2 regions of the Labrys monachus genome follow, and region 2 is predicted to be linked to the other one. Evidence: predicted binding sites of a transcription regulator. Region 2 holds the regulator's gene; the other holds the start of a gene.

Region 1 (4,418 bases), 510 kb from region 2:
CGTTCCCGACATCCTCGTCAGCAACGAGGTGGTGAGCCCCGCCAAGCTGGCGCGCCTCGCCGCCCTCGCCCGGATCGCGCGCGTGGCGCTGTGCGCCGACCATGCGCTCGGCGTCGATGCCATCGAGGCTGCGGCGCAGGACGCCGGCGTCCGCCTGCCCGTGCTCGTCGAGATCGACGTCGGGGCGGCCCGCTGCGGCCTCGTGCCGGGGCCGGAGGTGCTCGCCTTGGCGCGCCGGATCGCGTCGAGCCGCCACCTCTCCTTCGGCGGCCTGCAGGCCTATCAGGGCCGGGCGCAGCACCAGCGCACGCTCGACGAAAGGACGGCGAGCATCGCCTCGGCCGCCGAGATGACCGGCCGCATGGTCGAGGACCTCCGGACGATCGGCCTCGACTGCCCCATCGTCGGAGGCGCCGGCACCGGCACCTTCGCCCTGGAGGCGGCGACCGGCGTCTTCAACGAGCTGCAGGTCGGTTCCTATGTCTTCATGGATGCCGATTACGGGCGCAACCATCCCGCCCCGCCGTTCCGCCAGTCGCTCTTCGTGCTCAGCACGGTCATGAGCACGCCGAATGCGGAGGTCGCCGTGGTCGATGCCGGGCTGAAGGCCCTGGCGGTGGACAGCGGCCTGCCGCTCGTCTGGCAGCGCGAGGGCGTCACCTATGCCGGCGCCTCCGACGAGCACGGCAAACTCACCCTCGCGCCGGGATCATCGCCCCTGAAGCTCGACGAGAGGGTCATGCTGGTGCCCGGCCATTGCGACCCGACGGTCGACCGCTACGACTGGTATGTCGGCGTGCGCAACGGCCGCGTCGAATGCCTGTGGCCGATTTCGGCCCGCGGCGCGATGAACTGAGAGCACGTGCGCAAGCGGCCGGGATCTGCTTCTCCCGACACGGCAGAAGGCGCCTCGACAGGAGGCAGCCGGCGGGCTGCCATCTCCGACATCGCGGAGATGGCTTTTGGCGTCAAGTCCTTCCGCCTCACTTCTGGACGAAGTTCAGCGCGCTGGTGAGATCGCCGAGCGCCGGCTCGCCATGGGCGGCGAGCGCCGCGTCGCGGTCGGAGATGCCCTTCAGGACCGGCAGTTCGAACCGCTTTGTGATGAAGCGCAGGATCGAGGTGGTGTCGTTGGGCGTATGGTCGACGAAGCCGCGCTTGGCGAAGGGCGAGATGACGATCGCCGGAATGCGCGTGCCCGGACCCCAGCGATCCGCCTTGGGCGGGGCGACATGGTCCCAGAGGCCGCCATTCTCGTCATAGGTCAGGATGACGAGCATATGGGGCCATTGCGGGCTGTGCTCGAGATGGTTGATCAGGGTTTCGACATGGCCGTCGCCCGAGGCGATATCGGCATAGCCGGAATGTTCGTTGAGATTGCCCTGCGGCTTGTAGAAGGCGACCTGCGGCAGCTTGCCCTCGTCGATGTCGCGGATGAAGGCGAGGCCGCTCAGGCCGCCGTCGCGCAGGTGCTCGTCACGGGCCGGCGTCCCCGGCGCGAAATTCGCGAAATAATTGAACGGCTGGTGATGATACTGGAAGGCGGGCGTCGGCGCGGAATTGCCGTGGTCCAGCACGCTCTGCCAGGCGCCGGCATACCAGGCCCAGCTCACGCCCTTGGCGCTGAGGAGATCGCCGATCGTGGTCTGCGTCTGCGGCGGCAGCGTCGTCGGCTGCGCCGGGTCGGCGAGGCGCGGATCGCCGTCCTTCGCCGGCTTGTTGGCGCTCGGCTGATAGGGCGGCTGCATGGTGTTCACCGCATGGAAATCCGGCGTCAGATTGCCGTCCGCCACGAATTTCGGCACGCCGTCGAGCGCCGATTTCGGTGAATTGTCCGCCAGCTTCAGCGTCACCCCGTCAGCCTCGACGGCGGCGATCGACGGCTTGGCCGGGCTCTTGTCGGCGTCCGGATAGGTCGCGACGCAGGCGCAGGCGAGCCAGATATGGTTCATGAACGAACCGCCGAAGGCGCCCATGAAGAAATCGTCCTCCAGCGTATAGCGCTGGGCGATGCGCCAGGCCGCCATCGACGATCCGTCCCAGGTCGACATGACCATGGCGCCCGCATCGGCCCAGGCGACGAACTTGTCGTTCTTGCCGCCGTCGATCTGCATCTGGTTCTGGTAGAAGCGGTGCCACAGATCCTGCGTCGCGGTCGCCGGCGACAGGTTGAAGCCATCCTTGGCATCCACGGCGAAGGGCGCGTTGGGCAGATGCGCCGTTTCGGCTTCCGTCACCGCCGGCTTCACGCCCTTGGCGGTCATCCCGCCCCAGACGGGCGGCAATTCCTTGAGCACCGATCCGTCGCGGTCGAGCTGTGTCCGGCTGGCCTGGCCGGCATTCGCCAAGCCGTCGGCGCCGGGAAAGGACCCGAAGAGATTGTCGAAGCTGCGGTTCTCCGCATAGATCACCACGACCGTCTGGATGCCGTCCAGGCCGACGAGGGCATTGTCTGCCGCCCGCCCCGCCGCGGGCAGGGCCGTGAGGGCGAGCGCCGTCGCGCCCAGCAAAATCCGCTTCTTCATATCCGGTTCTCCGCAGTTGTATTCTCGCCCGTCCGCGGGCAGGAAGGTCCCGGCCTCACCGCCGCCTCATCCGCCGAATCCGGCACGAGGCTCTTCGGACCAGGTCCGCCCTGCCGAAAGTCACTAGCCTGACACCGTTGACGGGATAATGACGTCGAGGTCCCTTCGGAGCGAGCCGATGAACATCCCGCGCATCCCGGCCATGTCGGCAGCCGCCGTCGCCGTCCTTTTCTTCATGATCGGCCCGCGCCTGTCCGCCGCAAGCGGTACGGCCGGCGACACCATCGTGCTTTCCGCACCGGGTGGCCTCAGCCGGGCCGAAGTCCGCCGCCGCACCCGGGCGCTGACGGCTCTCGGGCGGGACATGTTTTCGGATCCCTCGCTGTCGGCGTCCGGCAAGCTCGCCTGCGCCAGCTGCCATGCGCCCGACCACGCGCTCGGTCCGGCCAATGCCCTGTCGGTCCAGTTCGGCGGCGCCGACATGCGTCAGCCCGGCCTGCGCGCGGTGCCGTCGCTCAAATATGTGCAGATCGTTCCCCAGTTCTCCGAGCACTTCTACGATTCGGAGGACGATTCCGACGAAAGCGTCGACAACGGGCCGACCGGCGGCCTGACATGGGACGGGCGCGCCGACCGCGGCGCCGACCAGGCGCGCATCCCCCTGCTCTCCCCCTTTGAAATGGGGAACGAAAGTGCCGGCAACGTCGTCGACCGCGCGCTCCGGGCGGGTTACGGCGAACGCCTGCGCACCATTTACGGCGCCGACATCCTGGGCGATCGCAAGGCTCTCTTCGACGGCATCCTCGAGGCTTTCGAGGTCTATGAGCAGGACGAGGCCACCTTCTATCCCTACAGCAGCAAATATGACGCCTATCTCGCCGGCAAGGCCACGTTGAGCCCCGCCGAGGCGCATGGGCTCGAGCTGTTCAACGATCCCGGCAAGGGCAATTGCGCCGAATGCCATATCAGCCAGCGCGGCAATGACGGCACGCCGCCGCAATTCACCGATTACGGCCTGATCGCCCTCGGCGTGCCGCGCAACCTCGACATCCCCGCCAATCGCGATCCCGCCTATTTCGACCTCGGCCTGTGCGGCCCGCTTCGCACCGACTTCCGCGGCCGCACGGATTATTGCGGCCTGTTCCGCACGCCGAGCCTGCGCAATGTCGCCACGCGCCAGACCTTCTTCCACAACGGCGCCTTCCATTCGCTGAAGAAGGCGGTGGAATTCTATGCCCGGCGCGACACCAATCCGGAGCAATGGTATCCGCGCCGGGCCGACGGAACGGTCGACAAGTTCGACGACCTGCCGGCGGCATACCAAGCGAACATCAACACCGATCCGCCGTTCGACCGCCATGCCGGCGACAGGCCGGCGCTGGACGACAAGGAGATCGACGACATCGTCGCCTTCCTGCAGACGCTGAACGACGGCTACGTGGCCGAACAGGGGACGGCCCGCCTGCCCTGAGCGGAATTTCCGACCCCTTCAACGGATGGACCGAGAGCGCTCGCCTCGGCGACCTTTCTTCCACTTGCGGCGTTTTGATGCGAGAAGGGCCTGATCGGCAAAGCCGGCATCAGGTCAATGGAAGCGGCGGGAAGGAAGCAGGCATGGACATGGAAGAGCTGTTGCCCGAGAGGGAATCGGCGCCGCAGGAAGCAGCAGGCGCGGTGAGCCTGTCGGGGATTTTCGGGCTCGACGGACTGGTGGCCGCCGTCACCGGCGGCGGCAGCGGCATCGGCCTTGCGGCAGCGCAGGCGCTGGCGGCCGCCGGCGCGAGCGTCGTCATCCTCGATCGCGCCGAGGTCGCCGACGAAATCCTGATGGCGATCAAGGGGGCTGTGCCGGTCACGGCGCTGGTCGCCGACGTCTGCGACGAAGCGGCTGTC
Region 2 (4,418 bases):
ATGGACCGCCTCGCACGCCGCCGTTCCGTCGACTACACGATGAAGGCCATATCCAGCGCCTTCGCCGTGATCTCGCTGATCGCGCTCGCCTGGATTCTGTTCACTCTGCTCCAGCGCGGCCTCCCCGCCTTGAGCAGCGATATCTTCACCAAGGCCATTTCCGACGGCGGCCTGCTCAACGCCATCGTCGGCAGCCTTCTGATGGTGGCCCTCGCTCTGGTGATCGGCGCGCCGATCGGCATCATGGCCGGCACCTATCTGGCCGAGGCCGGACGCGGCAGCCGCTTCGCCGCGGCGGTGCGCTTCATCAACGACATCCTGCTCTCGGCCCCCTCGATCCTGATCGGCCTGTTCGTCTACCAGATGGTGGTGGTGCCGACCGGCGGGTTCTCCGGCTGGTCGGGCGTCGTGGCGCTTGCCATCATCATCATGCCGGTCGTCGTCCGCACCACGGAGGACATGCTGTCGCTGGTGCCGATCGGCCTGCGCGAGGCCGCCTTCGCCCTGGGCGCGCCGATGTGGAAGGTGATCGTATCGGTGACGTGGCGGGCGGCCCGCACGGGCATCGTGACGGGCATCCTGCTCTCGCTGGCCCGCGCCGCCGGCGAGACCGCCCCGCTGCTCTTCACCGCCTTCGGCAACCCGAACCTGACATTCGATCTCGGCCAGGCTTTCCCAAGCCTTCCGGCCGCCATCAACCAGCTCGCCCAGGTGCCGGATCCGGCGCAGGTCTCGATCGCCTGGGCCGGCGCGCTCCTCATCACTGCCGGCGTCCTGGCCCTGAACATCATCACCCGCGTCGTGCTCGCCCCCAAGAAATGAGTGCTCCCATGTCCTCTTCTTCCAACGCCTCGATTGCGGTTGCCGACCGTCCCGCCCTCGATCCGAATGCAGCGATCAAGCTCAAGGTCGAAGCCCTCGACTTCTTCTACGGCGACAAGCATGCGCTCAAGGGCATCAATCTCGACATGGGCGAACGCCGTGTCACCGCCATGATCGGCCCGTCGGGTTGCGGCAAGTCGACCCTCCTGCGCGTCCTCAACCGGATGTATGATCTCTATCCGGGCCAGCGCGCCGAGGGAAAGGTGCTGCTCGACGGCCAGAACGTCATCGGCAAGGAAATCGACCCCGCCGTGCTGCGGGCGCGCATCGGCATGGTGTTCCAGAAGCCGACGCCCTTCCCGATGTCGATCTATGACAATATCGCCTTCGGCGTGCGCCTGCACGAGAGTATCGGCAAGGCCGATATGGACAAGCGCGTGGAGTGGTGCCTGACCAAGGCCGCCCTCTGGAACGAGGTCAAGGACCGGCTCAACACGTCGGCGCTCGGCCTGTCCGGCGGCCAGCAGCAGCGCCTGTGCATCGCCCGCACCATCGCGGTGAAGCCGGAAGTGGTCCTTCTTGACGAGCCGACCTCCGCCCTCGATCCGATCTCGACCGCCAAGATCGAAGAGCTGATCGACGAGTTGAAGCGGGATTTCACCATCGTCATCGTCACGCACAACATGCAGCAGGCCGCACGCTGCGCCGACGTGACGGCGTTCTTCTATCTCGGCAATCTCATCGAAGCCGGGCCGACCAACAAGATCTTCACCAGGCCCGACGACAGCCGCACGCAGGATTACATCACGGGCCGCTTCGGCTGACCGGCAACCGGCCGGGCCGGCGGGCCGCCGGCACCGACACACGACATTGGGAGAGCGGCATGTCCGACCACATCGTTACGTCCTTCGATCAGGAATTGCGGGAACTGCGCAACATGATCGCCGAAATGGGCGGCTATGCCGAAAAGAGCGTAGCCGACAGCGTCGAGGCCTTGCTCAAGCGGGACACCCTGCGGGCGCAGGCCGTGATCGAGCTCGATCTCAGCATCGACCGGCTGCAGCGTCAGGTCGAGGACCGCGCCATCCTCGTCATTGCCAAGCGCGGCCCCCTCGCCCTCGACCTGCGCGAGATCGTCTCGGCCCTGCGCGTGGCCAACGACCTCGAGCGCATCGGCGATCTCGGCAAGAACGTCGCCAAGCGCGTGGTCGCCATCAACGGCCACATGCAGCCGGTGCAGCTGTTCGGCGGCTTCGATCACATGGCCGATCTGGTGCTCGAGCAGCTCAAGCAGGTTCTCGACGCCTTCGCCCAGCGCAATGTCGAGGAGGCCCTGTCCGTCTGGCGCTCCGACGGCGAGATCGACGCGATGTACACCTCGCTCTTCCGCGAATTGCTGACCTACATGATGGAGGATCCGCGCAATATCGGCTTCTGCACCCATCTGCTGTTCTGCGCCAAGAACATCGAGCGGATCGGCGACCACGCCACCAACATCGCGGAAACCGTGCATTATCTCGTCACCGGCGAATCGCCGGCCGGCGAACGCCCGAAGAACGACACCAGCACCTCGCTGGTCGACCTGCCCATTCCCGTCAAGTGAAGGCGGGAGGCGGTAACCGGCCGCCGGCCGCCGGTCCCTCTTTCATCGCAAATCCCCTCCGGACGGCCGGGCGGCCCTCCGGAGCCAATGCTGGGGGAGGCCTATGCCTGCCAAGGTTCTGATCGTCGAAGACGAAGAAGCGTTGACGCTGCTGCTGCGCTACAATCTCGAAGCCGAGGGCTACGAGGTCGACAGCGTGGCGCGCGGCGACGAGGCGGAGATCCGCCTTCGCGAAAGCATCCCCGATCTGGTGCTGCTCGACTGGATGCTGCCGGGCCTGTCCGGCATCGAACTGTGCCGCCGCATCCGCATGCGCCCGGAGACGGAGCGGCTGCCGGTGATCATGCTCACGGCGCGCGGCGAAGAGACCGAGCGCGTCCGGGGGCTCGCCACCGGTGCCGACGACTATGTGGTGAAGCCCTTCTCGGTGCCCGAGCTGTCGGCCCGCGTCCGCGCCCTGCTGCGCCGCGCCAAGCCCGATCACGTCGCCTCGCTCCTGAAGGCTGGCGACATCTCCCTCGACCGCGAGACCAAGCGGGTCCATCGCGGCACGCGCGAGATCCGGCTCGGGCCGACCGAATTTCGCCTGCTCGAATTCCTGATGCAGGCGCCCGGCCGCGTCTTCGCCCGCGAGCAACTGCTCGACAGCGTATGGGGCCGTGACGTCTATATCGACGAGCGCACCGTCGACGTGCATGTCGGGCGCCTGCGCAAGGCGATGAACCGCACGCGCGAGATCGATCCCATCCGCACCGTCCGCGGCGCGGGCTATTCGTTCGACGAGACCTTTTCCAAGCAGAACTGATGGTGCGGCGCCCCGCGGGCGACAATCCGCGGGGCGTCGGCGATCACCGGTCGACTGGAAGGCCGGAGACCGGCCCTCCGTCGCACGCGCGGTGATCCCCCGGCGCCTTCAATAGGCGCTCGCCTTGTTGAGCTGCTCGATTTCCGCGCCGTTGAGGGACAGGGCGGTCGCGGCGATGAGATCGCCGAGCTGGGCGACGCTGGTGGCGCTGGCGATCGGCGCGACGAGGCCGGGCCGGGCGATCAGCCAGGCGATGGCGATCTGCGCGGGCGTCGCCCCCTTGGCCTTCGCCACGGCGTCGAGCGCGTCGAGGATGCGCAGGCCGCGCTCGTTGAGGTAGTCGGCCATGCCGCCGCCACGGGCCGCGCTCTTGGAGAAATCGGCTTCCGAGCGATATTTGCCCGACAGGAAGCCCTTGGCGAGCGAGAAATAGCTGGTCACGCCGATCTCGTTCTTGAGGCAGAACGGCTCCAGCTCGGCCTCGTAGCCGGCGCGGTCATAGAGATTGTAATGCGTCTGCAGGTTCTCGAACCGCGGCCAGCCTTCCTTGGCGCTGATCGCCAGCGCCTTGAACATCGTGTTGGCGCTGTGGTTGGAATTGCCGATCACCCTGACCTTGCCGGCCTTGACCAGATCGGCGTAGATGCCGAGCGTCTCTTCCAGCGGCGTCTCGGGATCCTCCCAATGGGAGAGATAGAGGTCGATATAGTCGGTCTGCAGGCGGCGCAGCGATGCCTCGACGGCGCTGGTGATATAGCTGCGGGACAGGCCCTTCTTGCCCGGGCCCATTTCCGAGCCGACCTTGGTGGTCAGCACGATCGCATCGCGGTTGCCGCGCTCCTTCATCCATTTGCCGATCACCGTCTCCGACTCGCCGCCCTGGTTGCCGGGGGCCCAGGCCGAATAGACGTCGGCGGTGTCGACGAGATTGAAGCCCGCATCGACGAAGGCATCGAGAACCGCGAACGAGGCCTTCTCGTCCGCGCTCCAGCCGAAGACGTTGCCGCCCAGCCCGAGCGGGGCCACCATCAGATCGGATCGTCCAATTGCACGCTTTTCCATCAATGCTCTCCGTAGTTCCAGGCAAACAGGTCGGGACGCGCAGTGCCGCCCCTGCCTCAGATCGCCGCGTAAATGACCGGATTGACCGTCAGATCGAGTAGCTCAGCGCCTGTTCGCCGAGAGCGG

Evidence for each region. The regulator PhoB, encoded in region 2, activates phosphate uptake and scavenging genes when phosphate is short. The targets are predictions, from matches to a motif close to TGTCATNNANCTGTCAT.
Region 1: the regulator PhoB is predicted to act here: its motif matches at 2,663-2,679, upstream of J3R73_RS13395 (acid phosphatase).

What each region holds. Positions count from the first base shown of each region.
Region 1 covers NZ_JAUSVK010000001.1:2,959,287-2,963,704, reverse strand. The annotation lists gene J3R73_RS13400 (DSD1 family PLP-dependent enzyme) at 1-856, shown strand, start outside; gene J3R73_RS13395 (acid phosphatase) at 984-2,525, opposite strand; gene J3R73_RS13390 (cytochrome-c peroxidase) at 2,704-3,996, shown strand; gene J3R73_RS13385 (SDR family NAD(P)-dependent oxidoreductase) at 4,140-4,418, shown strand, end outside.
Region 2 covers NZ_JAUSVK010000001.1:2,448,034-2,452,451, reverse strand. The annotation lists gene pstA (phosphate ABC transporter permease PstA) at 1-822, shown strand; gene pstB (phosphate ABC transporter ATP-binding protein PstB) at 831-1,646, shown strand; gene phoU (phosphate signaling complex protein PhoU) at 1,706-2,425, shown strand; gene phoB (phosphate regulon transcriptional regulator PhoB) at 2,529-3,230, shown strand; gene J3R73_RS11045 (aldo/keto reductase) at 3,339-4,292, opposite strand; gene J3R73_RS11040 (RrF2 family transcriptional regulator) at 4,381-4,418, opposite strand, start outside.